Regions from separate parts of the Catenuloplanes sp. NPDC051500 genome, predicted to be linked through region 2. Evidence: predicted binding sites of a transcription regulator. Region 2 holds the regulator's gene; the other holds the start of a gene.
The links. Region 2 encodes HrcA, which represses chaperone genes, less so after heat shock. Its sites were predicted from a motif close to GGTTNGCACNCTCNNNNNGAGNGTGCNAACC; they were not measured.
Positions count from the first base shown of each region.

Region 1: the regulator HrcA is predicted to act here: its motif matches at 3,781-3,811, upstream of ACIA8K_RS13590 (FmdB family zinc ribbon protein).

Region 1 is NZ_JBITDX010000005.1:358,679-372,798, forward strand. Features, by position in the region: gene ACIA8K_RS13560 (RecB family exonuclease) at 1-375, shown strand, start outside; gene ACIA8K_RS13565 (oxygenase MpaB family protein) at 771-1,652, opposite strand; gene ACIA8K_RS13570 (Fur family transcriptional regulator) at 1,679-2,107, opposite strand; gene ACIA8K_RS13575 (DUF2231 domain-containing protein) at 2,276-2,740, shown strand; gene ACIA8K_RS13580 (translation initiation factor 2) at 2,737-3,036, opposite strand; gene ACIA8K_RS13585 (hypothetical protein) at 3,120-3,296, shown strand; gene ACIA8K_RS13590 (FmdB family zinc ribbon protein) at 3,382-3,723, opposite strand; gene ACIA8K_RS13595 (5-formyltetrahydrofolate cyclo-ligase) at 3,851-4,480, opposite strand; gene ACIA8K_RS13600 (diguanylate cyclase) at 4,567-6,753, shown strand; gene ACIA8K_RS13605 (UTP--glucose-1-phosphate uridylyltransferase) at 6,805-7,734, shown strand; gene glp (gephyrin-like molybdotransferase Glp) at 7,731-9,053, shown strand; gene ACIA8K_RS13615 (GNAT family N-acetyltransferase) at 9,061-9,702, shown strand; gene ACIA8K_RS13620 (hypothetical protein) at 9,826-10,695, shown strand; tRNA gene ACIA8K_RS13625 (tRNA-Ala) at 10,783-10,856, shown strand; gene ACIA8K_RS13630 (hypothetical protein) at 11,026-11,331, opposite strand; gene ACIA8K_RS13635 (hypothetical protein) at 11,328-11,621, opposite strand; gene ACIA8K_RS13640 (hypothetical protein) at 12,238-12,825, opposite strand; gene ACIA8K_RS13645 (hypothetical protein) at 13,104-14,120, shown strand, end outside.
Region 2 is NZ_JBITDX010000021.1:81,946-96,065, forward strand. Features, by position in the region: gene ACIA8K_RS32445 (NUDIX hydrolase) at 1-33, shown strand, start outside; gene ACIA8K_RS32450 (GNAT family N-acetyltransferase) at 39-611, opposite strand; gene ACIA8K_RS32455 (16S rRNA (uracil(1498)-N(3))-methyltransferase) at 647-1,378, opposite strand; gene dnaJ (molecular chaperone DnaJ) at 1,587-2,729, opposite strand; gene hrcA (heat-inducible transcriptional repressor HrcA) at 2,774-3,796, opposite strand; gene ACIA8K_RS32470 (DUF4870 domain-containing protein) at 3,991-4,698, shown strand; gene hemW (radical SAM family heme chaperone HemW) at 4,723-5,940, opposite strand; gene ACIA8K_RS32480 (enoyl-CoA hydratase-related protein) at 5,958-6,734, shown strand; gene ACIA8K_RS32485 (hypothetical protein) at 6,801-7,616, shown strand; gene ACIA8K_RS32490 (GlsB/YeaQ/YmgE family stress response membrane protein) at 7,708-7,986, opposite strand; gene ACIA8K_RS32495 (NUDIX domain-containing protein) at 8,073-8,546, opposite strand; gene lepA (translation elongation factor 4) at 8,570-10,432, opposite strand; gene ACIA8K_RS32505 (phosphotransferase) at 10,860-11,861, shown strand; gene rpsT (30S ribosomal protein S20) at 12,008-12,280, shown strand; gene ACIA8K_RS32515 (GNAT family N-acetyltransferase) at 12,353-12,907, shown strand; gene ACIA8K_RS32520 (hypothetical protein) at 13,003-14,120, opposite strand, start outside.

The DNA.
Region 1 (14,120 bases), on a different contig from region 2:
GGCTCCCAGGCGCTGGCGCTCTACGCGTTCGCCGCGGAGAAGGTCTTCCACCAGCCCTGCCACCGCGTCGAGCTGCACCACCTGCCGACCGGCGCGGTCGCCGCGCACGAGCACACCGACGACTCGCTGGCTCGCCAGGTCCGCCGCGCCGAGGACACCGCCCAGGACATCATGGCCGCGGAGCAGGCGGTCACGGACGGCGCCGACCCTGACTCCGCGTTCCCCACCACGCCCGGCCGCCTCTGCTCCTGGTGCGACTTCCGCGCGGTCTGCCCGGCCGGCGCCACCGCCGAGCCGAAGGACCCCTGGTCCGCCATGGAGTCCACGCTCCGCACCGACCCGGCCCCCCGCCCCCGCGAGGGCGACCAGGCCTGATCCGCTCCCGCCGCGGGGTTTTGTTCTTGCGCCCACGGCACTGGCAGGAAGGCCGCCCGCGGCCGACCGGTGTCGCCGGGAGGCCTCGGGTGGTGATGCGCGATTACCTGGGCATATCTAGCTCTTGAAGCCTTTGATCCTTGATCGAGCGCCCGCCGTCGGCGTGTCGTTTGGTCGGCACCCATCCTCGAAACCGACATTTCGCTTATGTCACTTCCGCACCCCTTGATGATGCTTTCCGATTGACTTTGCTCTGCTTACCTACCTGCGGGGTCCGGCTATAGCGGGACATGTCCGATGAGGTGTTTTGCGGAGTTTGTCAATGTAAGCAGAGCAAACCGGGGTGGAAAGAGGGTGGGTGGGGGGAGATTAGGGGTTTGTCCGGAATGGGAGGGTCAGGCGGGGAGAGGGACGCCGAGGCGGGTGGCGCGGGCGATGGCCTGTTTGTGGCGTGGGCTGTCGTAGAGGTGGCGGGGGATCGGCGAGAGGGCCAGGTGGAGCGCGCGGGTGCTGACCGCGGCGGAGAGATCCGTGGTGGGCAGGCCGGGCAGGCCGTAGTGCCGGCGGGCCCACGCCGGGAGCAGCGAGACGGCGAGCGTGGCGAGGCCGGTCCAGACCAGGCGGGGCGGGCCGAGGTTGATGAGCAGGCGCAGCGGGAGGCCGCGGAGCAGCCTGGTCGGCGGCGGCGTGGGCAGCGGCGGGGCGCTGAGGAAGGCGAACGTGGCGGCGGCGTCCGGCGTGATGCGCAGCTGCGGGCGGATGTCCGCGTAGTAGTCGGCGACGTCCGCGACGGTACCGGGGACGGTGGCCGGGTCAAGGCCGAGCAGCGCGGCGGCGCGGCGCTGCTCGGTGTGGTAGCTGTCGGCCTCGGCCGGGGTGAGGCGCAGGCCGGTGCCGAGGGCGACGGTGAGGAACGACTCCACCTCGGCGACGTGCACCCAGCGCAGCAGCTCCGGGTCGTCGACACGGAACTCCTCGCCGGTGTCCGGGTCGGTCGCGCGCATCGTGGCGTGCCGGCGGCGGACGCGGCGCGCGGCGTCCTCGGCCTCGGCGGTGGTGCCGTAGAGCACGGTGTCCAGGTACTGCAGGGTGCGCCCGAGGCGGCCCCATGGGTCGGCGCGGAATGACGAGTTCTGGGTGACGCCGGCGATCGCGCGCGGGTGCAGCGCCTGGAGGTAGAGCGAGCGGAGACCGGCGACCGGCATGATCGGCCCGGCGTGCACCCGCCAGGTCACCGAGTCCGGACCGAACAGACCGAGGTCGTCATCGGGTTCCATTTTTCCAGCGTACGGCGGGGGTGCGGTCAGCGCTCGGCGGAGCGGCGGGACTGGCAGGACGGGCAGAGGCCCCAGAACGTGACCTCGGCCTCGTCGACCTCGAAACCGCCGGCGTTGTGCGGGTCCAGACAGGGTGCCTGCCCGACCACGCAGTCGACGTCCGCGACGGTGCCGCAGCCGCGGCAGACCACGTGGTGGTGGTTGTCGCCGGTACGGGCCTCGTAGCGCGCGGGACTGCCGGCCGGCTCCAGGCGGCGGGCCAGACCGGCCCGGGACAGCGCGCCGAGCACGTCGTAGACCGCCTGGGTGGAGACCGAGTCGAGACGCAGCCGGACCTGCCGGGCGATCTCCTCGACTTCCAGGTGGCCGCCGCCGGACAGCACGTCGAGCACGGCGAGCCGCGGGCGGGTGACCCGCAGGCCGTGCTCCCGCAGCTGGTCGTCGGCGGTGGGCATTCACCTATGACAACACGTCCCCGCGCGGGGCTCAAGGTGGCGGGCGAGGCGGCTCACAGGTGGTGGTGACTAACACACGAGCAGATTGTGAGCAGACTTCGGGAACCGGACCGATCAGGCGGTGACTGTGTTGACGTAGCAATCAAGTGAACGGCCTGAGGAGTCATCGTGTTCGAGACCATCAACGGGATGCCCGCGCATGTGCTGCTGGTGCACGCGGCGGTCGTGTTCGTGCCCCTGCTCGCGCTCGGCGCGATCGTCTTTGCGGTCTGGCCGGCGGTACGGCACCGCATCGACTGGGCGGTGGCGTTGCTTGCGGTGGTGGCCCCGGTGTCCGCGCTGTTCTCGATGCTCTCCGGCAACGCGTTCTACCAGATGCGCGAGGCGGACGGCACGCCCCAGGAGTTCCTGGACCAGATCGGCGAGCACGCGTCGTACGGCCAGCGCACGTTCTTCTTCTCGCTCGGCCTCGGGCTGGTCGCCGGCGCGCTACTGTTGTTGACCCGGCGAGCAGGCACGCCGAAGGCGCTGACCATCGGGCTGAGCGTCGTCGCGGTGGTGCTGGCGCTGATCACCGGCTACTTCGTGGTGATGACAGGTGACACCGGCGCGTCGATGAACTGGAAGATCTAGAACAGGAACCGACCGCAGACGGTGCAGAGCGCGATCACCATCACGACAAGCGCGCCGATCCCGACGCCGTAGCTCAGGCCGCGTGCGCGGGACTCGGCGGCGTCGAGTGCGCCCAGGTCCTGGCCGGGCAGCTGCCGCGGTGGCGGGGATGGCCGCAGCACCGGTGGCCGCCAGCCCGGCGCGGGCGGGGTCTGCGGTGGCGGGCCGGTGTATCCGGTCTGCTCGGCGGACGGGGGAGGGCCGGAGACGTCCCGCCAGGGGCTGTGGTCGTCCGGGGCACCGCTGGGGGTCGTCACGCCGTCTGACGCTACCAACGCGCCACCCGGCGGACCCACCTGCGGGGGAGGCCTGTCATCTGCGGGTGGGTACGCTGGTCCGCGTGAACCCGGAGCTTGAGCCCGTAGCCGGCCTCGATGACGAGCGCACCGTCGACCTGGTCGACGACGACCTGCCCGTCCTGCCGGACCAGACCGCGGATGACACGGACCGCGGCTGGGGTGAGTACTCGTCCGGCAATGACGAGCGTCTCTTCGAGGATCGTCCGCCGCACTGGTAGAAAAAAGTTATCCACAGGCTGGGGACGCCGGCCTGTGGATAACTGGCAGATCTGTGGATAACTCGCGCGTTCTGTGGACAGCGGGTTACGAAGCTGTGGATGCCGAGCTGCTTGACGACGTCGTCGAGGAACTGGCGGCGGGCTTCGCAGGTGTGCTCTCCGACCCGCTCTTGGTCTCCGCGGGCTTCTTCGTCTCGGCCGGCTTCGACTCCGACGAGCTCGTGCCGGACGGCTCGGCGGACGTGCTGCCGCCGCGCGAGTCAGTGCGGTAGAACCCGGAGCCCTTGAACACGATGCCCACCGAGTTGAACAGCTTGCGCAGGCGCCCGTGGCAGACCGGGCACTCGGTCAGCGGACCGTCGCTGAACGACTGCACCGCCTCGAGCTGGTGGCCGCACTCGGTGCAGGCGTACTGGTAGGTGGGCACGTTCCCCTCCGGAGGATCTTCGGCGCTCTCAATGTTTCTCAGTCCGAGACAACGCGCGGTTGGCACTCGGGAATTCCGAGTGCCAATGATCCGCCATCGAGGCGCCATCCGTCCAGCGAGGCGGCGCTCACCCGAACCGGTGCAGTCCCCCGCCCGGCGTCACCACGGCCTGCACCCGGCGGTCGTGCGGCTCCGCGGGCAGCTCGTCGTCGAGCAGTTCACCGTCGTGCAGCAGCGCCACGACCAGCGCGGACGGGCAGCGGGCCAGCGCCCGGTCGTAGGAGCCGCCGCCCCGGCCGAGGCGCACGCCGCGCCGGTCGACCGCGAGCGCGGGCACGACGAGCAGCTGCGCGTCCGCGACGACGGCTGCGCCCTTGCGCCGGCCGCTTGGTTCGCGGAGTCCGCGCCCGGTCGCGGTGAGTGACGCGGGACCGGCATACTCGGCCCAATCAAGATCAAAGTCCGGCAGCAGTACGGGCAGCAGCAGCGTCCCGTTCGGGTGGATCATGCGGGACAGGGCGTCCGGCAGGTCCGTCCCTCCGGGCTCGGAGCCGACCGGGACGTACGCGGTGGCAAGTATCGGCTTCTCGGCCTCGAACAGCGCGCTCAGCGCCTGCCGCAGCCGGGTGGCGGCCCGGCGCAGATCGTCCTCAGGCAGTGCCCGCCGCGCGGCAAGCAGCCTGCTCCGGATCGCGGTCTTCCGCCCCCGATCGTCAGCTTCTGGCACAAACTCGTCTTTATCCGAAAAATCCGGCACGCAACACTCCTGCCACAACCCGGGCAATCGGGCCGTCCTATGCCAGCATCGCAGCTAACGGGCCCGGCGTCATGGGGGGAGAGGCGGTGACCCTGCGCGGACGGTTGACCTCCGCCTTCCTCGCGGTCGTGCTCGGCCCGGTGCTGCTCGGTGCCGTCTTCGTCGGCGGCGCGGTGGACGCGCTGGCCCGCGACCGGGCGCACGAGCGGCTCGACCTGGCCGCCGGCGCGGTGCGTACCGCGGTCGGCGAGCTGTGCGCCCGGCTCTCCGCAAGCGCGGACGCGCTCGCGGTGCTCCCCGACCCGGCCCAGCGCGCGGTCCTGGCCGACCTGGTCGTCTCGCGTGGCCTGGCCACCGCGGTGCAGGTGGTGGACGCGACCGGCGGCCCGGAGCTGACCAGTGCGAACGCACCCCCGCCACCGTGGGCCGACTGTGCCGCGCCGACGCCCGCCGGGCCGGCACGCGCGGTCGCGGCCCGGGTGGAGATCCGCGACGGGACCGGCGCCCGGGTGGCCGCGGTCTACGTGATGCAGGTGGTCGACGAGCGCCTGGTGCGGCGCCTGGCTGCCGCGACAGGTGGTGGCGTCACGCTGCTTGACCACGCTGGCGCGGCCGTACGCAGCACCGAGACGACCGCGGACCGGGCCGGCGTGGCCGCATCCGTGCGCTGGCTGACCGGCGAGGGCACCGCTGTCGCGGACGGCGGCCGGTACGTGCGCCGCCTCGGCCCCGCCCCCGGCCAGCCGCTCCCACTGGCCGTCTCGGTGCCCGGCCCGGACCGCCGCGACCTCTTCGCCGTGCTCTTCGGCATCGTGCTGCTGGCCGGCGCGCTGGCCGTGCTGACCGCCGCCTGGCTGGCCCGGTCCACCACCCGCCCGCTTGCCGAGCTGGCCCAGGCCGCGGACCGGGTGGCCGCAGGCGACCTGGAGGTGCGGGTGCCGGTCCGCGGGCACGACGAGGTGGCCCGGCTCGGCGGCGCGTTCAACCGGATGACGCGGGAGACCCAGGCGTACGTGCAGGCGCTCACCGCCGGCCGCGACCAGCTGCGCCGCAACCTGCGCAACCTCGGCGAGACGCTGTCCGGCACGCACGACCTGGACCGGATCCTGCGGGTGCTGCTGCGCACCGCGATGGCCGCCACCGGCGCGCGGGCCGGCCTGGTGCTGCTGCACGACCCGGACACCGGCCACCTGATCGGGCGCTGCGCGGACGGGCTTGGCGAGCGCGCGCCGCACGCGGAGCCGGCCGCGCTGCGGATCGCGGTCGGGCGGGGCCTGCTCGGGTCCGTCGCCGCCACCGCGGAGCCGCGCCGGGGCCGGGTGCACCCGGACGGTGCGCCGCTCTGCCCGGAGGAGCCGCGCTGCCTGACCTACGTGGCGGTGCCGTTCTGCCCACCGCGCGACGACGCGGCCGGGGAGAGCGGGCCGGCCGCGACCGGCGTGCTGGCGCTCTACGACAGGCTCGGCGCGGACGACTTCGACGACGTGGACCTCGGGACACTGCGGACGTTCGCCGGGCAGGCCGCGGTCGCGGTGGAGAACGTGCGGGTGCACGAGGAGGCGCAGCGACTCTCGCTCACCGACCCGGTCACCGGGCTGTGGAACTACCGCTACCTGCAGGAGTCGATCCGGCGGGAGGTGGAGCGGGCCAGCCGGTTCGGGCGCACGCTGGCCGTGCTGGTGCTCGACCTGGACCACTTCAAGGTGGTCAACGACACCTACGGGCACGCGGTCGGCGACGCGGTGCTCGTCGAGTTCGCCCGCCGGGTCCGGGCCGGGCTGCGCGAGGTCGACCTGGCGTTCCGGCAGGGCGGCGAGGAGTTCGTGGTGCTGCTGCCGGAGACGGACGTGGACGGCGCGGCCACGGTCGCCGAACGGCTCGGCGCTGCAGTTCGGGACAGCCCGGTGCCGGTGGCCGACAGGTGGCGGGTGCCGGTGACGGTCTCCATCGGGATCGCTGTCTACCCACGGCACGGCGCGAGCGCGCAACGGGTGCTTGATGCGGCGGACGAGGCGGTCTACGCGGCGAAGGCGGGCGGGCGTGACACTTATCGCGTCTGCACGCCCGCGACAGTGGTCACCGGCGGCGGCGTGCGAAAGACCATTCCGGCCGTACCCCTGCTGGAACTTGACTGTAATTCTGAGCTTGATGTCCGTCTTAATCCTGTTTCGGTGGCGGGTGAGGCCGCTGGGGCAGATGATGAGGAGGCAGCCGCGACCGCTTCCGGCGTGCCGACTGGACCACAGACGCCGCGGCAGAGCCGTGGCCGATAGTCTCGCGGCATGTCGGACCCCACCCTCAGCGAAGGTGCCGTGACCCGAGCCATGACCACGACAGACTCCCCGCAGGCCACCCCCGGCCGCAGAGCCGTCAAGGCGGTCATCCCCGCCGCCGGGCTTGCGACCAGGTTCCTGCCCGCGACAAAGGCCGTGCCGAAGGAACTACTTCCCGTGGTCGACCGGCCGGTGCTGCAGTTCATCGTGGAGGAGGCCGCGGCAGCAGGCATCACAGATGTGCTGCTGGTGACCGGCCGCGGCAAGACCTCCATGGTGGACCACTTCGACCGCCGCCCGGACATCGAGGAGCGGCTGCGCGCCAAGGGCGACGACAAGCGGCTCAACGAGGTGCGGCGGACAAGCGAGCTGGCCGACATCTACACGGTCCGCCAGGGCGAGCCGCTCGGCCTCGGCCACGCGGTCGGCACCGCCGCCTCGCACGTCGGCGACGAGCCGTTCGCGGTGCTGCTCGGCGACGAGTTCGTCGAGGAGGACAAGCCGCTGCTGCCCGCAATGCTCGACCTGCAGGCGCGTACCGGCGGGATCGTGCTGGCGTTCATCGAGGTGCCGGACGAGGAGGTCTCCCGGTACGGCATCGCCTCGGTCGCACCTGCCGACGGCTTCGACGAGCTCGGCGAGGTGGTCCGGGTGACGGGCCTGGTGGAGAAGCCGTCGAAGGAGGAGTCGCCGAGCAACTACGCGGTCGTCGGCCGGTACGTGCTGCCCGGGAAGATCTTCGACGTCATCAAGGAGACGAAGCCGGGCAGCGGCGGCGAGATCCAGCTGACCGACGCGATGGCCACGCTCCTCGCCGAGGGCACGCCGGTGCACGGCATCGTCTACCGCGGCATCCGCTACGACACCGGGATGCCGCTCGGCTACCTGCAGACAGTGGTCCAGCTCGCGTCCGCGCGGGAGGACATCGGGCCGGCGTTCCGCGCCTGGCTCGGCGAGTACGTCGGGGGACAAACCGGATGACTGCGACGGCCGACGCCGAGGCGGCCGCTAACGAGCTGACGCCACTCGCCGACTACCTGGGCAGCGTGCTGCGCAGGTTACGGCCGTTGCCACCGCTCGACCTCGACCTCACCCAGGCGTACGGGAACGTGCTCGCCGAGGACGTGATCGGCCCGCACCCGGTGCCGGCGTTCGACCAGGCGGCCATCGACGGGTACGCGGCGCGCTGGGAGGACATCGCGGCGGCCGGCCGCAGCGGTTCACACCCGGCCTTCGGCATGCACGAAGGCCGGGTGCCGGACCCGCGGCCGGTCCGCCTCAACGTCGTCGGTGACCTCGGCGCGGCCAGCTGGCGCCCGGTCCGGCTCACGCCCGGCGCGTGCTTCTCGGTCGCGGCCGGCTCGCCGCTGCCGATGGGCGCGGACGTGGTGGTGCCGGTCCCGTGGACCGACCAGGGCATGGCCGCGGTCGAGATCTACCAGGCCCCCAAGCGGGGGTACGGGCTGCGGCGCGCCGGCGAGGAGCTGCCCGCCGGCTCGGTGCTGGCCCGGGCCGGTTCCTACGTCAGCCCGGCGCTTGTCGCGGTGTTCGCCGCGTCCGGCATCGGGCACGTGGTAGTCCGGCCCAGCCCGCGCGTGGTGCTGGTGGCCACCGGCGACGAGCTTGTCGAGGTGGGCCGTGCCAGCCAGCCCGGCCAGGTGGTCGACGCGAACTCGCACGCGCTCACCGCGGCCGCGGTGGAGGCGGGCGCGCTCGCGTACCGGCTGGGGATCTGCGACGACGACCCGGAGGGCCTGCGCACGCTGCTCGAGGACCAGACGCTCCGCGCCGACCTGCTGATCACCACGGGCGGCACCGGGATCGGCCCCGGCGACATGGTCCGGCGGATATTGTCCCGGCGTGACGTCGGGCGCACCGGCCCGGTCACGTTCACCGATGTGGCGCTCTATCCCGGAACCGCACTGGGATTCGGTACGGTCGGTGCCGAGGAGGTGCCGATCATATGTCTGCCCGGAGACCCAGGCGCCGCGCTTGTGGGTTTCGAGGTGCTCGCCCGGCCGGCCATCCAGCTGCTCGCGGGCGCGGAGCCGGTGTTCCGGCCGAGCGTGCGCGCCCATCTGCTGGAGACCGTGTCGTCGCCGGCGGCCCTGCGCGAGTTCCGGCCGGCCCACGTGGCCGAGCGCCGCGGCGGGGGCTACACGGTCCAGCCGCTGGCCGGCGGCCCCTACACGCTCTCCGGCATGGCCGAGGCGAACGGGCTGCTGGTGCTCGGCGAGCGGGTGACAAGCGCCGCGGCGGGCTCCACAGTGGACGTGTTGCTGCTCGACCGCCGGCGGTGACCTGGTGATCTGGTCGGACACTCCCGGGTGGCCGGTCGTGCTCGCGGACGGGCCGGTGCTGCTGAGGCGGTACCGGCGCTCCGACGCGGCCGCCTGGTCCGAGGTCCGGATCGCGAACCGGCAGTGGTTGTCCCCATGGGAGTCGGCGCCGCCCGGCCCATGGGAGCAGCTCAACTCCACCCGCGCCTACAAGTACGTCTACCAGGACATGCGGCGCTCCGGGCGGTACGGCGAGAGCATGCCCTTCGCGGTCTGCCTGCGCGAACCCGGTCAGCCGGAACGCCTCGTCGGCCACATCAACCTGGGCAACATCGTGCGGCGGGCGTTCTGCTCCGCGTACGTCGGCTACTGGGTCGACTCCCGGGTGGCCGGCCGCGGCATCATCCCGACCGCGCTGGCGCTCACCGTGGACCACGCGTTCGGCGCGGCCGGCCTGCACCGCATCGAGGTCAACATCCGCCCGGAGAACCGCCCGTCCCGGCGCGTCGTGGAGAAGCTCGGCTTTCGTGAGGAGGCTTACCATGCGCGCTACATGCACATCGACGGCCACTGGCGTGATCACATCGGATACACGATGACCAGCGAAGACGTGGTCTCCGAGGGCGGACTGCTGAAGCGGTGGCACCGGCTGCGGCAGCACACGGCATGATCTTTTCTACGGAGTTCGGTCGGCGTGCCGTCCTAATTTGCCCCTGACGCCCCCGTAACCTCGAAGAACTGGGACTTGACGGCGACCACGCCGGTCGTCGATGGGGTGACGGGAGGGTTGAGGGTGCCGACCTCGGTGCTCCTCGCCGTCCTCGCTGCCGCCGGGCTGCTCGCCCTTGCGCCGGCGCTTGTCCGCCGATACGACGCAACCGAGCGCCAGGTGGCGGAGCGGGCGCAGTCGACGGCCAGGGTGCTTGAGCGCCGCCGCCGTCGCCGCACCGTGCCCGGACGACGCCCGATCAACCCGCCCCGCCATCTGCTGCCGCCTGATTCCGGCGCGGCTGAGACGTCTGTGCCATCTTCACCTGATCATGCCGGTTTGTCCAGCTCTGCGCCCCCTTCGGGGTGGCGCGGCCGACGCCGGACCCTGCGCGCGGTCCCGGACGGGGCCCGGCCCCGGCGACGGCGGCGCCGGCCACGGCGGCACGCGACAGCGATCACCCGGCGGCGGCGCGTACTGGCCGCGCTCATGCTGCTCAACGGGGTGGAGCTGATCGGGGTCGCGGTGGTCGGCCCCGGCTTCTGGATCAGCGTGTCAGTCACCGGGGTCCTGCTTGCGGTGTACGTCGTGCACCTGCGGAACCGGGCCATAGACGAACGGCGCCGACGCCGGCATGAGGCACGGGAAGCCCTGTGGCTGGCGCGCCGGCAGGCAGACGTGCGACGGGAACAGGAACGGCGGGCGGTAGCACGGCGGGAGGACCGCCGCAGGCTGGCGGCGCAGCGGGAGGCGGTGCGGCGGGCGGCGATGGGACTCGATCGCGGACCCGAGACGGAACTGCCGGCGGCCGCGGACGGTACCGGCGGGTCATCGGCACCGCCACCCAGGCCACGCGGCGGATCGGTGTCCTACCGGCCGTCGCCGGGGCTGCGAGGACGGCCGTATCAGGCGGGTGGGGGAGCGCATCAAGGGCAGCGTCCGGACTCGGCCTGACACGCGTGGGGGTGGTTCGCGCGGGGGTCCCCGTACCTGTTAATGTTGTCCACGTTCCGCCAGCGGGGTGACCTGCGGCGGAGGGTTGGGGCTGTGGCGCAGTCTGGTAGCGCACCTCGTTCGCATCGAGGGGGTCTGGGGTTCAAATCCCCACAGCTCCACGAGACTTTAGGCGTCTCGTGTCCGCGGAAAGCGCGGACGCGGGGCGTCTCGTCGTATGCTCCGGGGACTAAGCCCCCGCACGCCCCGCGTTCCGGTGGGCGCGTTCCGCTGGGTACGCGGCGAGGATTGGCAGCCTGCCTCGCTGTGGAGGCTAGGGATCTGTGGAGGCTAGGGATGCGGGCCGACGGTGATGATGGTCAGCTGATCGTCCTCCGGTCCGTACTCCCAGAAGATGCGCCAGGCGGAGGGTGTGTGGTTCTCGACGTACGACTCCCATACGGGGTTGCCGTTGGGGCCCTTCAGAGACTGGTACAGATGTGAGTTGAGGCCGGGGTGGCGAGGGCCGACGTCTCGTAGAAGACGAAGTGCCTTGACCACCTTCTTGAGCTTTCTCGCATACTGCGGCTTCTGAAGTTCTTCAAGGATCTGTTTGAACTCGTCGGTCTGCTGAAGATCGTAAGGAGGGGCGCTCACTCGTCGTCGTCTCCGTCGGGCAGGGTGATCTCGTCAAGATCTAGCCGGCTGACGCGACCTGCCTCGACGTCTGAGATGCCTCGCGCTAGGGACGCCCGAAGCTCGGCGTTCTCCCAGACGATGAGTTCTCGTTTGGGGATGCTGGCCAGCGGTGTGAGCAGGATCTGGCCCTCGTCGTTCACGGCGACGGCGAAGCGGTCGCCGTCGTGCACACCGGCCTTGCCGAAGGCGATGCGGGCCCGGCTGTCAGCGCTGACCTCGGCGATCGGACGGAAGTCCTGGACTGTCATGCAGCAAAGTGTGCCGTAGTCATGGCCTGATGTGCAATGCCCACTTACCCATCAGTGGGGAGCGAATCGGTTGCAAGTGTCCGAGGCGCGGACCTGTTCGCCCATCTGCGGCGAATGAGGCACGCACGGAGTCTGGCAGGAACGAAGCGGGAGCCGGATGGGAGCAGGCGGCGGATGTCAGGCGCGGGCAGGTGCAGCGAGGCGTTCCCGTCGACGCCTCGTGAGCTGCTCGAATGGCGGAACACCGCAGGTTCCGCCGGTTCGAACCTTTGTTCGCATCGAGGGGGTCTGGGGTTCAAAATCCCCACAGCTCCACGAGACTCTGGACGCCCCGTGTTCGCAGAAAGCGCGAACGCGGGGCGTCTCGTCATTTCTGCTCCGGGGCCGAGCCCCGGAAACCCCACGGTCCGGTGGTTGCGTCGTGTGGGTTGCCGCCGGGCGGCCGGACTTTTCTCGGACGCTTCGCGGTCCGGTGAGCGGCTCCGAGCATGTGAACCGCGCAGGTCTTGGGCATCAGCCGGGGCTGTTATGGGCTGCGGTGCTGCGGGCCGGGGGAGGGGAAGTCGCCCGGGGTGGTGGTGCCGGGCGGCTTCTGGGTGAGGGGTGGGCTACCGGGTCAGGAGATGGTGGTCTCGACGCCGGCGGCCGCGCAGGCGGTGTCGAAGTCGGTGCCGGCCTTGCCGAACGAAGGGGCCTCGCCGGCGGCTGTCGTGTCGGCGGAGGCGGCGGCCTTCTTGAGTTCGACGGCGTAGGCCTGGGCGGTCTTGGCCACGTCGCTGGTGCCGCCCTCGGCGATGGAGAGGCCGGTCGCCATTGAGGACCAGGCCTGCTTGACGTCCGCGTCGCCGATCTCTTTGCCCGAGGTCAGGGCCTCGGTCATCATTTTCTGGAAGTCGGTTGTGCTCTTTACGGCCGCCTCGCAGATCTCCTTGTCGGGAGCGGCAGCGCCTGCGGCGGCCGACGTTTCGGAGGCGGCCGGAGCACCGGTGGCGGCGGCGGTTGCCGACGGTGCCGCTGCGGTGGTGTTGGTGGTGGAGTCGTCGCCGCACGCGGTCAGCGCCAGAGTGGAGACACAGAAGACGGTGGTCGCCAGCAGGCGAAAGTTTCTCACGGCGCTGGATCGTAGTTGATCAACAACTCCCCGCTCAAATGACTTGAGCCGGCCGGTGGCTGTGGCGCCGGTCTCGAAAGCGGAACCGGCCATCGGCCCGGCTTGTCGTGTCGGGCGCGGTCTGATCTCGCCGGGGGTACGCGTGTTCGCCGGCGATGCTGCCGCCGGGATCTTCGATGAATTGGGTGTCGACCGTGCGGCGGGCGAGTGGCGGCGACGTACCCGTTGTGCGTCCATTTTTTCTGGGGGTGGTGTCTCTGGTGTGGCGCCGTGCTGAGCAGGGGTGGGGTGTTGACGGCGGTGGGCAGAATCATCGATGGGGATTGCTGGTGTGGTGGGGGTGAGTGGTGGGCGTGGAGGAGCCGCGGTGGGTGATCCGCCGGCGGAGCGCGTTCTGGAGTCGGCGGTTTCTGCGGGGGTTCGGGCCGGTGGCCGGGCTGGCTGCGGTGGGGGTGGTCTCGCTGCTGCTGTCGGGGCATCTGGCGGTGCCGTTCGCTCCGATGGTCACGCTGGAGGGGCTGACCGCGTCCAAGGGTGACCTGTTCGAGGATGCGCGGATGCGGGCGCTGCTTGAGGAGCGGCACATCCGGGTGCACGTGACCCGGAGCGGCTCGCGGGCGATCGCGCGGGCTGACCTGGAGGGGTTCGATTTCGTGTTCCCGTCCGGGCGGCCGGCGGCGAACCGGATCAAGGAGCGGATCGGCGCGGGGAAGACGTACAAGCCGTTCGCGACGCCGCTTGTGCTCGGGACGTTCCGGCAGTACGCGGAGACGCTTGTGGCGGCCGGGGCGGCGACGGCGCAGCCGGGTGGGACAGCGGCCGGGCCGATGTACTACACGCTTGACATGAAGCGGTTCTTCGCGTTGATCAAGGCCGGGAAGACCTGGGACGACCTGGGGATCGGCACGCAGCCGGACGTGACCGGCCGGACGATCACGAACGGGAACCGGGTGTACGCCCACAGCCCGAACCTGTGCGACGCGAACTCGGCCGAGTCGTACACCGCGCTTGCCGCGTTCGTCGAGAACCAGGGGACAGCGCCGACCGAGGGGCAGGTGGCGGCGGTCGCGGACGGGATCAGGGAGCCGCTGACCATCGGGGGCATGCCGGACGCCGACCTGCTCGGCTCGTACATCGCGCCGGAGGGGAAGAGCAAGGCGCCGATCGTCGTGGTGTACGAGCATCAGTTCCTCACCTACCAGGTGCGGCGGCAGATCGCGGACGGCGTGCCGGACGGGGACCGGGTCATGCTCTACCCGGACCGTGAGGTGCTCACCGACCCGGAGTACTTCGTGCTCAACGCGCGCGCGGACCGCCTGGGCACACTGCTCCGCGACGACCCGGCGCTGCGGCAGCGGGCGATGGAGTTGGGCTACCGGGTACTCGAT
Region 2 (14,120 bases):
ATCATCGACACGCTCGTGCCACCGAGACGGTAGGTCCGCTATCGGCGGGTCTTGCGAAGTTCAGTCGCAAGCAACGCGAGATCCTCGGCCGCTCGCCCCAGCTCGGGAGCGGACAGGTAGAGGTGGGAGTCCACGTCTGCGATCGGCCCGGACCAGGCGCGGGTGAAGCCGGCCCGTTCCAAGGCGCGCCAGGACGCCGTGTTCTCCACGAACGGGGCCGCGCAGACCGCGGCGAGGGTCGGATGGTCGGCGAAGGTGCGCTGGGCGCAGCTCCGGATCGCGGCGGAGGCAAGACCGCGCCCGGTCAGGGACGGGTCTCCGATCAGGTAGTCCAGGCCTGCGGCGGGGGACGGGAGCGCACCGGTGGCGGCGAGGGCCTCGGCCCACTCCGGGTGGTCGTCGATCAGGTAGCGCTGGATGAGGCCGGCCGCCCGGCCGCCCGCCGAGATCATGAAGACCTCGGTGGGCTCGCGGCCGGCGATCCGGCCGGCATAGCGAGCGCGGACCGCCTGGGGCTCGGTGGGCGCCTCCCACCAGCGGGTGACGTGTGGTTCGGCGAACCAGCGCACCACCGTGTCCAGGTCCTCCGTGGCGAGCGGCCGCAGCGTCACCTCGGGCGCCTCATCACGGCCGGGACCGTGCACGGTCACCAGCGGCCGAGGCGGGTGGAGAGGACGGACAGCGCCGCCACTCCCGCGGTCGACGTTCTCAAAACCTGATCACCGAGCCGCACGGTACGCCCGCCGGCCTCGACGAACGCGTCCAACTCCGCCGGTGCGATCCCACCCTCGGGCCCCACCACAAGCAGGATCTCTCCCGCAGACGGCAGCGGCACCGTGCTGAGCCGCTCCGTCGCCTCCTCGTGAAGCACGAACGCGGCGGCTCCACCCCGCAGACGCTCGGCCACCCGCCCGGTGTTCAGCGCGCCGGGTGCGACCTCCGGCAGCCAGGCGCGGCGGGCCTGCTTGGCCGCCTCCCGGGCGGTGGACGCCCACTTGTCCCGGGCACGGCCGGCCCGCTCACCCTTCCACACCGTGACCGAGCGTGAGGCCGACCAGGGAATGATCTCGTCCACCCCGACCTCGGTCATCGCCTGCACGGCCAGCTCGCCCCGGTCTCCCTTGGGCAGCCCCTGCACGACGACCAGACGCGGGTCGGCGCTCTCCTCGTACCCCCGCGACCTAATCTTGATCTTGAGGTTGCCCTTCCCCGGTGCAACGACGACGGCGATCGCCGTCCCACCTCGCCCGTCCGCCAGGATCAGCTCCTCGCCCGCGCCAAGCCGCTGCACATTCGCCGCATGGTGCCCCTCAGCCCCATCCAGGACCCACTCATCAACCGCGGGAAGCGACTCGACCAGAAACAACGGCAACGACATCAGAGACCCACTAGCCCATCGTGAACACTCGAAGCCCACCCGCTCCGCTCTTAGTCTGCAGTTTCTCCGGACCCGTCGCTTGCGTGACCACGTCGTGAGGCGCGGACGACCGAAGAAAGTCGTTCTCCGTCAGACACGCTCTTCGTCTGCCTGAGAACGACTTTCTTCGGCCGTGGCGTCGAGCCCGGAGGAGCGAAGCGACGACCAATCAGTTATGCCCGTTGAAGGCGTCGCGCATGCGGGAGAAGAAGCCGCCCTGCTTGGACAGTTCGGCGATGTCCTCGCCGCGGGTCTTCGCGAAGTCGCGGAGCATCCGCTCCTGCTCGGACGTGAGCTTGGTGGGGGTGCGCACGTCGAGGTGGACGAAGAGATCGCCGCGGCCCTGGCCACGGAGTCTCGGGACGCCCTTGCCGCGGATCCGCATCGTCGCGCCCGGCTGGGTGCCGGCGCGGACGTCGATCGCCTCTTCGCTGTCGAGCGTCTTGATGGTCAGGCGGGTGCCCATCGCGGCCGAGGTCATCGGCACTGTGACGCGGCAGTGCAGGTCGTCGCCGCGACGTGAGTAGACGTCGTGGGGTCGTTCGTGGATCTCGACGTAGAGGTCGCCCGCGGTGCCGCCACCGGGGCCGACCTCACCCTGCTGGGCGAGGCGGATGCGCATGCCGTCCTCGACGCCGGCCGGGATCTTCACGGTGAGTGACCGGCGGGTACGCACCCGGCCTTCACCGGCGCAGGTCGGGCACGGGCTCGGGATGACCGTGCCGTGGCCCTGGCAGACCGTGCAGGGGCGCGAGGAGACGACCTGGCCGAGGAACGTGCGCTGCACGGACTGCACCTCGCCCCGGCCCTGGCAGGTCTCGCAGGTGGCGAGGTGGGTGCCGGCCGCGGTGCCCGCTCCGGAGCAGGTGGTGCAGATGACCGCGGTGTCGACTGTGATGGGCGCCTCGACGCCGAACGCGGTCTCCTGCAGGTCGAGCTCGAGGCGGAGGATCGCGTCGGCGCCCGGGCGGGTGCGCGGACGGGGGCCACGGGTCGCACCCGCGGCCTGGCCGAAGAACGCGTCCATGATGTCCTGGAACCCGACGAACGGGCCGGCGCCGCCGGGACCGCCCGGACCGCCGCCACCGCCGCCCGGGGCCAGCGGATCGCCGCCGAGGTCCACCATCTGACGCTTCTTGTCGTCCGAGAGAACCTCGTACGCCGCGTTGATGTCCTTGAACTTCTCGTGCGCCTCGGGATCCGGATTCACGTCCGGGTGGTATTGGCGGGCCAGCTTGCGATAGGCCCGCTTGATGTCGTCGTCGGTCGCGTCCCGGCTTACGCCGAGGATCCCGTAGTAGTCCCTGGCCACTGCGTTGGTGTCCCCATGTCTGTCTGGATCAGGAATGCCGGCCGTTAATTCTGTGCCAGCAGTTCACTCACGTAGCGTGCCACGGCTCGCACCGTCGCGATGTTGCCGGGGTAGTCCATCCGGGTCGGGCCGAGCACGCCCAACCCACCCACGATCGTGCTGTGCGGTCCGTAACCGGTGCTGACCACCGCCGCGGACCGGAGATTGTCGATCTTCGTCTCATCACCGATCATGACCCGCGTGGCGGCCGGCTCGACCTCCCCGAACAGCTTGAGCAGGATCAGATCCTCCTCAAGCGCCTCCAGGATGGGCCGGAGCGAACCATGGAAGTCCAGGATGCCACCCCGGGTCAGGTTAGCGGTGCCCGCCAGGACAACCCGCTCCTCGCGCCGCTCGACAAGTGTCTCAAGCAACACGGACGAGAGCACTGCCATCGTGGTCCGCTGTTCCGGCCGGATCTCGTCGAGAAGCGCCTCGACGAGCGTCGGCGTGTCCACCAGACGCTTGCCGCAGAGCTTTTCGTTTATCCGGGTACGCAGGTCGAGCACCTCGTCGGCGGGGGTCGGCTCAGGCAGCTCCACCAGGCGTTGTTCCACCCGGCCGGTGTCCGCGATCATGACCAGCATCAGCCGGGTGCTGGAGATGGAGACCAGCTCCAGGTGACGCACGGAGGACCGGGCCAGGCTCGGATATTGCACGACCGCGACCTGACGGGTGAGTTGAGCAAGAAGCCGGACAGTGCGATGCACCACATCGTCGAGATCGACGGCGCCGACCAGGAACCGCTCGATCGCGCGCCGCTCGGCTGGACTCAGCGGTTTGACCCGGGAGAGCCGGTCGACGAAGAGGCGGTAGCCGCGGTCGGTGGGGACGCGGCCGGCGCTTGTGTGCGGTTGCCGGATGTAACCCTCCTCCTCCAGGACCGCCATATCGTTACGCACGGTGGCCGGGGAGACGCCGAGATTGTGCCGCTCGACAAGTGCCTTGCTGCCGACCGGCTCCTGCGTGGCGACGTAGTCCTCGACTATCGCACGCAGGACGGCGAGCTTGCGATCATCCAACGCCATCGCCAACCTACCTTCCCGCCGGTCAGAGGTTCCTCTCGCCGATGCTGGCACTCGACTGTAGCGAGTGCCAGTCTACGACGCACGTCCGGCAGAAGCGATGATCACTTTGCACCACATATGCGATATTTCTGATATATGCTTTTATGGCGGAACGGCGGTGGCGGCCTTTGATCGCCCCCTCTACCGTGACGGGCATGACCGAACCGCCTCGTCCGCCTGGTGAGGGCACCCCGGGCTCCAACGACCCGTCGTACAGCACCCCGCCGTCGTACGACAACATGCCTCCGTCCAGCGGCGCAGGCGCTTACCCGCCCCCGTCCAGCGGCGCCGGCGCCTATCCGCCGCCCACAAGCGGCGCGGGCGCCTATCCCCCTCCGTCCAGCGGCGCCGGCGCCTACCCGCCGCCCAGCAGTGGCGCGGGCGCCTACCCGCCGCCCGGTGGAAACCCCAACGCCTATCCCCCGCCCGGCGGCGACCCGAACGCCTACCCGCCGGCCGGCGGCTACGGTCCCCCGCCCGGTGGCGGCTACCAGCAGCCGTACGGCCAGCCCGGCTACCCCGGCGCCAAGGGCAACTACGTCAACGACGAGAAGACCTGGGTGATCCTGTCGCACGTCGGCGGCATCTTCATCGGCTTCCTCGCTCCGTTGATCATCATGCTGGTCAAGGGCAACGAGTCGCAGACCGTCCGCGCCCACGCGGTCGAGGCGCTGAACTTCCAGATCACCTGGGGCGTCGCGATGCTTGTCGCCGTGGTCCTCTCGGTCTGCACGCTCGGCATTCTGTCGTTCCTGCCGTTCGTCGTCTGGATCGTGGTCCTGATCTTCGGCATCATGGCGACGATCAAGGTCAATGACGGCGAGTGGTACACCTACCCGGTGACGTACCGCATCGTGAAGTAAGCACGCTGCCGCAGGGGTGGTCCGTCAGAGCAACTCGCGGATCACCCCGTCGGCAAGCAGCCGCCCGTCTCGAGTCAATACGATCCGGCCCTCGCCGTAGGCGTCCTGGTCGAGAAGGCCGCGGACCAGCGCGCTCTTCGCTCCGGCGCGCCCAGCCTCGTCAAGCGCCGCGAGCGGCAGCCCTGATGCGAGCCGGACCCGGAGCATCACGTCCTCCATGTGCCGGTCGGCGTCGGTGAGCAGCTCCCGGGCCAGCGCGGGTGTCTCGCCGGCGGCCAGGCGCTTCGCGTACGCGGAGGGGTGTTTGACGTTCCACCAGCGGACGCCGCCGACGTGGCTGTGCGCGCCCGGCCCCAGACCCCACCAGTCGCCGCCGGTCCAGTAGAGCAGGTTGTGCCGGCAGCGGGCCTCGGGCGTGGTGGCCCAGTTGCTGACCTCGTACCAGCTGAATCCGGCGGCGGTCAGCGCGCGGTCGGCGGCCAGGTAACGGTCCGCGGCCACGTCGTCGTCCGGGTAGGGCAGCTCGCCGCGGCGCATACGGGCGGCCAGCCGGGTGCCGTCCTCGACGATCAGCGCGTAGGCGCTGACGTGGTCCACCCCGGCCGCGATCACCGCGTCGAGCGAGCGGGCGAAGTCCTCCGCGGTCTCTCCCGGCGTGCCGTAGATCAGATCGAGGTTGACGTGCTCGAAGCCGGCCTCCCGGGCCTCGATCGCGGCAGCCGGCGCGCGACCGGCGGAGTGCTGCCGTTCGAGGATGCGCAGCACGCCCGGCGCGGTGGACTGCATGCCGAGCGAGATCCGGGTGAATCCGGCCCGGCGGAGCGTCCTCAGGTACGCCGGATCGACGGATTCCGGGTTGGCCTCGGTGGTCACCTCGGCGTCCGGCGCGAGTCCCCAGGTGTCGTCGATCGCGGCCAGGATCCGCGCGAGGTCGTCGGCCGGCAGCAGCGTCGGCGTCCCTCCCCCCACGAACACCGTGTCCACTTTTTTCGGTTTTTTCGTCATAACGCGTGATGCGAGGCGCAGCTCGGCCAGCACGGTCTCCGCGTACTCGTCCCGGCTCGCACCCCCACCCAGCTCCGTTGCGGTGTACGTGTTGAAGTCGCAGTACCCGCACCGGCTCGCACAGAACGGGACGTGCAGATAGACGCCGAAACCGCGTCGCCCCGACGCCTCGAGCGCAAAGGGGGGCAACGCGCCGTCACGTGGTACGGCCTCGCCGTCGGGAAGTTCGCCTGGCACTCGTCTAGTGTGCCCGCATGACGTCCGCGCTCCTGCGGGTGGAGGCCGGCGACGGGGTGGCAACCCTCACGCTGGACAGCCCGCGCAATCGCAACGCCCTGTCCACGTCGTTGATCAGCGAGTTGTCCGAGGCGTTCGCCTCGGCCGTGGCAGACCCCGCCGTCCGGGTGATCGTGCTCTCCCACACCGGCCCGGTCTTCTGCGCCGGCGCCGACCTGAAGGAGACCGCGGCCGCGTTCGACGGCGACGGCACACTGCCGGTGGTGCCCCTGGCCGACCTGCTCGCCTCGCTCTGGGAGTCGCCGAAGCCGATCGTGGCCCGGGTCGGCGGCGCCGCACGCGCCGGCGGCATCGGCCTGATCGCGGCCGCGGACATCGTGGTCTGCGCGTCGACTGCGACGTTCGCGTTCAGCGAGGTCCGCCTGGGCGTGGTCCCGGCGGTCATCTCGGTGCCGGTGCGCCGGCGGATCTCCGCGCGCGCGGCCGCCGAGCTGTTCCTAACCGGTGACGTGTTCGACGCGGCCCGCGCGGCGGAGATCGGCCTGGTCACCCGCGTGGTCGACGAGACCGCGCTCGACGAGAGCGTCGCCGGCTACTGCGAGTCGATGCTCAAGGGCGCGCCGGCCGCGCTCGGCGGGGCCCGTGCGCTGCTTCAGGACGCGACAGTGCGGGACGAGTTGGCCCGGATGGCGGACGCCTCCGACCACTACTTCCGGTCCGCCGAGGGCCGGGAGGGAATCCTGGCTCACCGCGAGAAACGACCACCGCACTGGATTCCCACTTCTCGCCAGTAAAGTGGGACCCCTACACAACGGGGGTGACGGTTGCGTATACAGGGAGTGACTGCTGCGGTCGCGACGATGGCACTTGCCGGGACGCTCGGCCTGCTGGCCGCCCGGCACGACTGGGGCGAGACACTCCCCAAGGTTCCGCTCGTGCTGTCCCGCGCCTGCGTGGTCACCGCGGACGGCCAGGTCAACCTGAGCGCGCAACAGATGGCGAACGCGGCAACCATCGCCGCGGTCGGCATCCGCCAGAAGATGCCGGAGTACGCGGTCACTGTCGCGCTCGCCACCGCGCTGCAGGAGTCGAAGCTGGAGAACCTGGCCGGCGGCGACCGCGACTCGATCGGCCTCTTCCAGCAGCGGCCAAGCATGAACTGGGGCACGCCCGAGGAGATCCGCGACCCCCGCTACGCGTCCGGGAAGTTCTACGAGGCGCTCCGCAAGGTCTCCGGCTGGGAGGACATGCGGGTCACCGATGCGGCCCAACTGGTCCAGCGCAGCGCGTTCCCGGAGGCGTACCAGAAGTGGGCGCCGGAGTCCGAGGTGCTGGCCAGGGCGCTGTTCGGCGAGGCGACCGGCGCGGTTTCCTGCACGGTCACCGGCGAGCCCGAGCTCCGGGGCAGCGCGGCCGCGTCAGTCCTCGCGGAGGGACTTCACGCGGACTGGGGAAAATCCGCCGCCTCGGACACCGCCGGCCTCACCCTCGACGTCAGCGACGACCGCGACGGCTGGCGCTACGCACACTGGCTCGTCTCGCACGCCAGCCAGCTCGGCGTGAAACGCGTCCTCTTCGGCGGCCTGGAGTGGGACGCGGAGCGCGGCGACTGGTCACCGATCGCGGGCGTTCCGGCAGCGGGAACCGGCCGCGTCGTGGCCGAGGTGTTCAGCTGACGCGCATTCCCGTTCAATACCTACAACGTGTGGGAATTGGACGCGGAAAAGCCCGGCCGCACCAGCGGCCGGGCTTTGAGGTTCCGGTGTCTCAGTAGCGGGAGACGCTGCGACGGCCCCAGAAGCCGGTGACCAGCGCGACGCCGATCGCGGCGAGCACGACCTGGGTGAGCAGCTCACGCCAGTCGAAACCGGCGGTCTCCGCGTAGCCCAGGCCACGGGCGATAGCGGTGCCGAGCAGGGCCGCGCCGACACCGATGACGAGCGTCAGCCACAGCGGGATGTTCTGGCGACCCGGCACGACCAGGCGGCCGAGCGCGCCGATGATCAGGCCGACGATGAGAGCGGTGAGGATGCCGACGATGGTCATTGAAGAGCCTCCAGATATCCGGGGTGGTGCTTGTATCCGTCGTTGTGTGATCGATGGATTCCCGGACTTCGGAGAAACCAAACCGCCTATCGCATGAAGTATTTTTGGGCGTCCTCGAGAGCGCGGTCCATCGTCCCGAACGCCATTGCCGGTGGCGAGGTGATCGGGAACCAGGTCAGCTCCGCGGCCTCGGCCGGATCGAGCGTGATGACCGCGTCCGGCGGCAGCGTGGCGAGGTAGATGCAGTCGAGCACCGGAAGCGTCTCGTCCTGGTAGTCGTACGAGCCGACATACATGCCGACCAGCGCGCCGAGCGTGACGTCGACGCCGAGCTCCTCGCGTGCCTCCCGGACCGCCGACTCGGACGGGTGCTCCCAGCCGTCGCAGAAACCGCCAGGCAGTTCCCACAGCCCGGCCTTGGGCTCACGGGCCCGCAGCAGCGCCAGGAAGCGGGTCCCGTCCTCGGACAGGATGATCAACCCGGAGGTCGGGCGCGCGTTCACGTACACGTGGTAGCCGCAGGCCGCGCAGACGGTCGGCGGTGCGGCGGGCAGAGCCACGCCGCACCGCGAGCAGTGCACCGTCACTTCTTCGGGGCCTTGCCGCCCGCCTCGCCGCCGTCGGAGGTGTTCAGCGCCGCGATGAAGGCCTCCTGGGGCACCTCGACCCGGCCCACCATCTTCATCCGCTTCTTGCCTTCCTTCTGCTTCTCAAGCAGCTTCCGCTTCCGGGAGATGTCACCGCCGTAGCACTTGGCGAGCACGTCCTTACGGATCGCGCGGATCGTCTCGCGGGCGATGATCCGGCTGCCGATCGCGGCCTGGATCGGCACCTCGAACTGCTGTCGCGGGATGAGCTTCTGCAGCTTGGCCGCGATGGTGACGCCGTAGTTGTAGGCCTTGTCCTTGTGCACGATCGCGCTGAACGCGTCCACCGGGTCGCCGTGCAGCAGGATGTCGACCTTGACCAGGTCGGACTCCTGCTCGCCGGACGGCTCGTAGTCAAGCGAGGCGTACCCCTTCGTGCGGCTCTTCAGCTGGTCGAAGAAGTCGTAGATGATCTCGGCGAGCGGCAGCGTGTAGCGCAGCTCGACGCGCTCGCTGGACAGGTAGTCCATGCCCTTGAGCTGGCCGCGCCGCCCCTGGCAGAGCTCCATGACCGCGCCCACGTAGTCATTCGGCGCGAGGATCGTGGCGCGCACGGTCGGCTCGAAGATCGCGCCGACCTTGCCCTCCGGGAACTCGCTCGGGTTGGTGACGGTGATGTCCTCCTCGCCGCCCTCGATCTGCACGCGGTACACCACGTTCGGCGCGGTGGAGATCAGGTCGAGGCCGAACTCGCGCTCCAGCCGCTCCTGGATGATCTCCAGGTGCAGCAGGCCGAGGAAGCCGCAGCGGAAGCCGAAGCCGAGCGCCGCGCTGGACTCCGGCTCGTACACCAGGGCCGCGTCGTTGAGCTTCAGCTTGTCCAGCGCCTCGCGAAGCGCCGGGTAGTCCGAGCCGTCGATCGGGTAGAGGCCGGAGTAGACCATCGGCCGCGGGTCCTTGTAGCCGCCCAGCGCCTGGGTGGCCGGCCGGTTGTTGATCGTCACGGTGTCGCCGACGCGGGACTGCCGCACGTCCTTCACACCGGTGATCAGGTAACCGACCTCGCCGACGCCGAGCGCGGTCCCCTTGAGCATCTCCGGCGAGATAACACCGATCTCCAGCAGCTCGTGCACCGCGCCGGTGGACATCATCTTGATCCGGTCGCGCGCCTCGATCTTGCCGTCGATCACCCGGATGTAGGTGACCACGCCCCGGTAGATGTCGTACACCGAGTCGAAGATCATCGCGCGGGCCGGCGCGGCCGCATCACCGGTCGGCGCCGGAAGCTTCCGCACCACCTCGTCGAGCAGGTGCGCCACGCCCATGCCGGTCTTGCCGGAGACCCGCAGGCAGTCCTCTGGCTCACAGCCGATCAGGTGGGCGAGCTCCTCCGCGTACTTCTCCGGCTGCGCCGCCGGCAGATCGATCTTGTTCAGCACCGGGATGATCTGGAGGTCGTTCTCCATCGCCAGGTACAGGTTCGCAAGCGTCTGCGCCTCGATGCCCTGCGCGGCGTCGACAAGCAGCACGGCGCCCTCACAGGCGGCCAGGCTGCGCGACACCTCGTAGGTGAAGTCCACGTGCCCAGGCGTGTCGATCATGTTGAGCACCGCGGACTCGCCGGTGCGCTCACCCTCCCGCACGGTCCACGGCATGCGGACCGCCTGGGACTTGATCGTGATGCCGCGCTCGCGCTCGATGTCCATCCGGTCGAGGTACTGGGCCCGCATCTGCCGCGCGTCCACCACCTCGGTGAGCTGCAGCATCCGGTCAGCCAGCGTCGACTTGCCGTGGTCGATGTGGGCGATGATGCAGAAGTTCCGGATGGCGCCGGGATCGGTCGCGCCGGGGTCACGCATGGGTGGCACGTTCGTCCGTTCTTGTCGTCGAGGCCGCTTGTCACCGCACTCAGAGCCGCCGGGTCGATCGCGCTCGGAGTCACTGGGTCGCACTCCATGGTCCCATGCCGCCGAGCCCGCCCGGCGACCCGCCGGGAGGAGCGATCAAAACCAGGATCCTCCGAGGGTACGCCGCGGCCTCGCACACCCCGCACGCTTCGCGGCCCGGTGCCATCACGCGCTCCGCGCGCTACCGGCCCCGGATCCCCCGCCCCACCCGGCGCAAGCCGCGGAATGCGTGCGGGCTGACGGGCGTGGATGGCCGGCGGCGGGCGATTCTCCATACGCCGGGCGCGCGGGCGGCGACGGCGTACCCCCCGCGGCTGATCTTGTGGTGTGGACCTACCCCGCGGTAACGATTTCCGGTCATCCGGGGCAGGATGGGGCGATGGGTGTGATCTCGCTGCCCGATGTGCCGTACGGCGCCACCGCGGTGCGGCCGGCCTGGGCGGACCTGCCGATGGAGCTGCGCACCGTGATCGGGGCGCGGCTCGGTTCGCCGGTGGTCTGGGCGACGAGTGCGGGCGGCGGTTTCACGAGGGGCTTCGCCGGGGTGCTTGACACCGAGGCGGGACAGCGGTTCTTCGTGAAGGCGGCGTCGCTTGAGCACGAACGGCACCTGGCGGACTGGCAGTACCGGGAGGTGTCGATCACCGGCGCGCTGCCCGAGGCGGTCCCGGCGGCACGGCCGCGCTGGTCGCTGACCGCCGCCGGTTATTACGCGACCTGCCTGGACGCGATCGACGGCGCGGTGCCGCTACTGCCCTGGACAGCGCCGGATCTGCGGGCCGCGCTTGACGCCTGGGCGACCGCGGCGGACGCGCTGGCCGATCCACCCGCGGAGCTGCTCGCGCTGGACCTGCCGCCACTGTCCTACCTGCTGGAGCACGACCTGTCCTGGTGGGCGGAAATCGCCGGGGGCCGTGAACCCGAGCCGGCGCTGCCGTCCTGGGCGACCGCGCGGCACGGCGAGCTGCTCGACGAGCTGGTCGCACTGGAGAAGCTCGCGCCCGGGTACGGCCGGGGTGACGGCGTGATCCACGGTGACCTCCGGCTGGACAACGTCATGGTCGACAAGGCCGGTCGCGGGTGGATCTGCGACTGGACCTGGTGCTGCCGCGGCGCGCCGTTCTTCGACACCGCGACGCTGCTTGTCACCGCGCACGCCAGCGGGCTGGACGCGGACGGCCTCTTCGCCGCGCACCCGACCGCCCGCGACGTGCCCGCCGAAGCGCTCGACGCGATGCTCGCGTCGATGGCCGGGTACTGGTTGACGAGGGCCGACTCCGGGCCGAGCAGCGCGTCACCGTATATTCGTGGTCACCAGCGGTGGAGCGGCAACATGGCGCTGCACTGGTTGGCCACCCGGCGAGGGTGGCTGACGACCTGATCGGCGGCCGTTTTGGCCGGCCCGCATCCGGGCTGGTACTCTGGGCTTTCGCGTGCAGCGGCACCAGTTTGCCTGCGCTCGCACCAGCTTGATTCACCATCTTTCTGTCGTCAGTAATCGCAATTTCGTAAGGACGTGGCTGTCGCGTGGCGAACATCAAATCCCAGATCAAGCGCAACCGGCAGAACGAGAAGCGCCGGCTGCGGAACAAGTCGGTCAAGTCGTCGCTGAAGACGGCCATCCGCAAGTTCCACACCGCCGCCGAGGCCGGCGACAACACCAACGCGACCACGCTCCTGCGGGACGCCAGCCGGAAGCTCGACCAGGCGGTGAGCAAGGGCGTGATCCACAAGAACCAGGCCGCGAACCGCAAGTCGGCCATCGCGAAGCGCCTGCTCGCGCTCTCGACCGCCGCCTGATCCACCGCACTGGTCTGCTCTAAACAGCGCTTCACGGACGGGCACCGTGTCGGCCTCCTCCAAGGCCGCGCGGTGCCCGTCGTTGCGTTTGTCCCGCGCGACATGATCATCACCTCGCTTGACCTCGCCGTCGCCGCGTCCGCCGCCGCGGACGTGATGACCGCCGCGTTCGGTCTCACTCCCGCCGAGCAGCTCCAGCGCCGCGACATCTTCACCGAGCACGCGCGGCATCCCGGTGTCATCGCCCGGGGCGCATTCGACGGCCCGCACCTGGCCGGCTTCTGCTACGCCTTCCCGGCCGGGGACCACAGCTGGTGGGAACGGCAGGTCCACCCCCGCCTCGCCGCCGTGGCCGCCGCCTCCTGGCTCACCCCCGACACGCTCGAACTCACCGAGCTGCACGTCCACCCCGCCGCCCAGCGCCAGGGCCTCGGCCGTGCCCTGATCACCTCGGTCTGTGACGCCAGCCCCGCCTCCCGCGTCCTGCTGAGCGTCCGCGTGGAGAGCGCCGCCGCCCGCCGGCTCTACACGGACCTGGGCTTCGAGGAGCTCACCACTCCGTTCCTGTTCGGCGGAATACCGCCGTACTACCTGCTCATGGGCGCCCGCCAGCCGCTACGGCGCTAGCCGCGGTGCTGCTCCGGCGCCAGCCCTGGTGCCGCTCCGGCGCCAGCCCTGGTGCCGCTCCGGCGCCAGCCCTGGTGGCGGCGCTCGGGTGCTGCTTACTCGTAGCGGCGGGTGCCGGACTGCCTGGCCCGTTGCTGAGGGGTGTCCGGGTGGCCGGTCGCTGTGAAACGGTCGTCGGTACGCAGGTCGCTGTCGTGCCTGCCGGTGCTTTCGGCCGGACGCCGCCCAACTCCGGCCGCGCCCGGGGCCTGCCGGGCCGTGCCGTCTGCCGGACCGCGGTAGGGCTGGCGACCATCCCAGGACTCGGCCGGACGGTCGGGAAAGCGGTGGGTGCCACCATCGGCGGCACGGCGGGCGGCGGGGGCGCCACCGGTCATCGGCGCGCGGCCGGGCGGTGTGCCGCGACCGGGTGGTGGGACGAGACGGTGGGAATCGTTCGGGCGCCGGCCGCCCGGCGTCCGCTGAGGTCCGACCGCGTCGCGGGGAGCAGTGGGAATCGGAGCTCGGTCCGCCGGTGTAGACCGGAAAACCGCCTGCCCCGCGACCGGTGCCACGGACGGCTCGCCGCCGTAGAACCGCGCCTCGCCGTCCCTCGAATTGCCGTCCTGCGCCTCGCCGTCCCGCGCCTCGCCGTTCCTCGAATTGCCGTCCTGCGCCTCGCTGTTCCTCGAATTGCCGCCTCGGCCGCCGTGCATACCTGCCATGTCCCGGGAATCCCCAGAATCCTCGAAAGCCCCGTAGGCCTCCCCCGACGCCCGGTAGACCGCGCCTGAAACCGGCCTCGTCGAATCGACGCGTTGGCCGGCGAACCGCGCTCCGCCGACGCCGCGTGTAGCCCCTGCTCTGGCCGGTCTCACGCCCTGCGGAGTCCCGGTCCCGGACCACGCGTTGCCGTCTCGGCCCGCGCCCGCCCGCACGCCGTCATCGTGAACTGCCGCAGCTCGCGAATCCGCCGCGGCTTGGAAGCCCTGATCCTGAGATCCCGAGCCCCACGGGCCCTCGATCCGCGCTGCCGCGACCCGCACAGCCTGATCCGGAACGGCCTCGGCCCCGGAGCGCTCGTTTCGCACCGCCGCAGCCCGCACAGTGCGGGCCCGAGACGCCTCGACCCTGGCTTGCTCGGCCAGGGTGCCGTGGCCGCCGGTCAGGCCAGCGTGGGAGTTCGCGGCCCCGTGGAGATCCGCCGCGCCTCTGGCGAGCGCCGCACCATAAA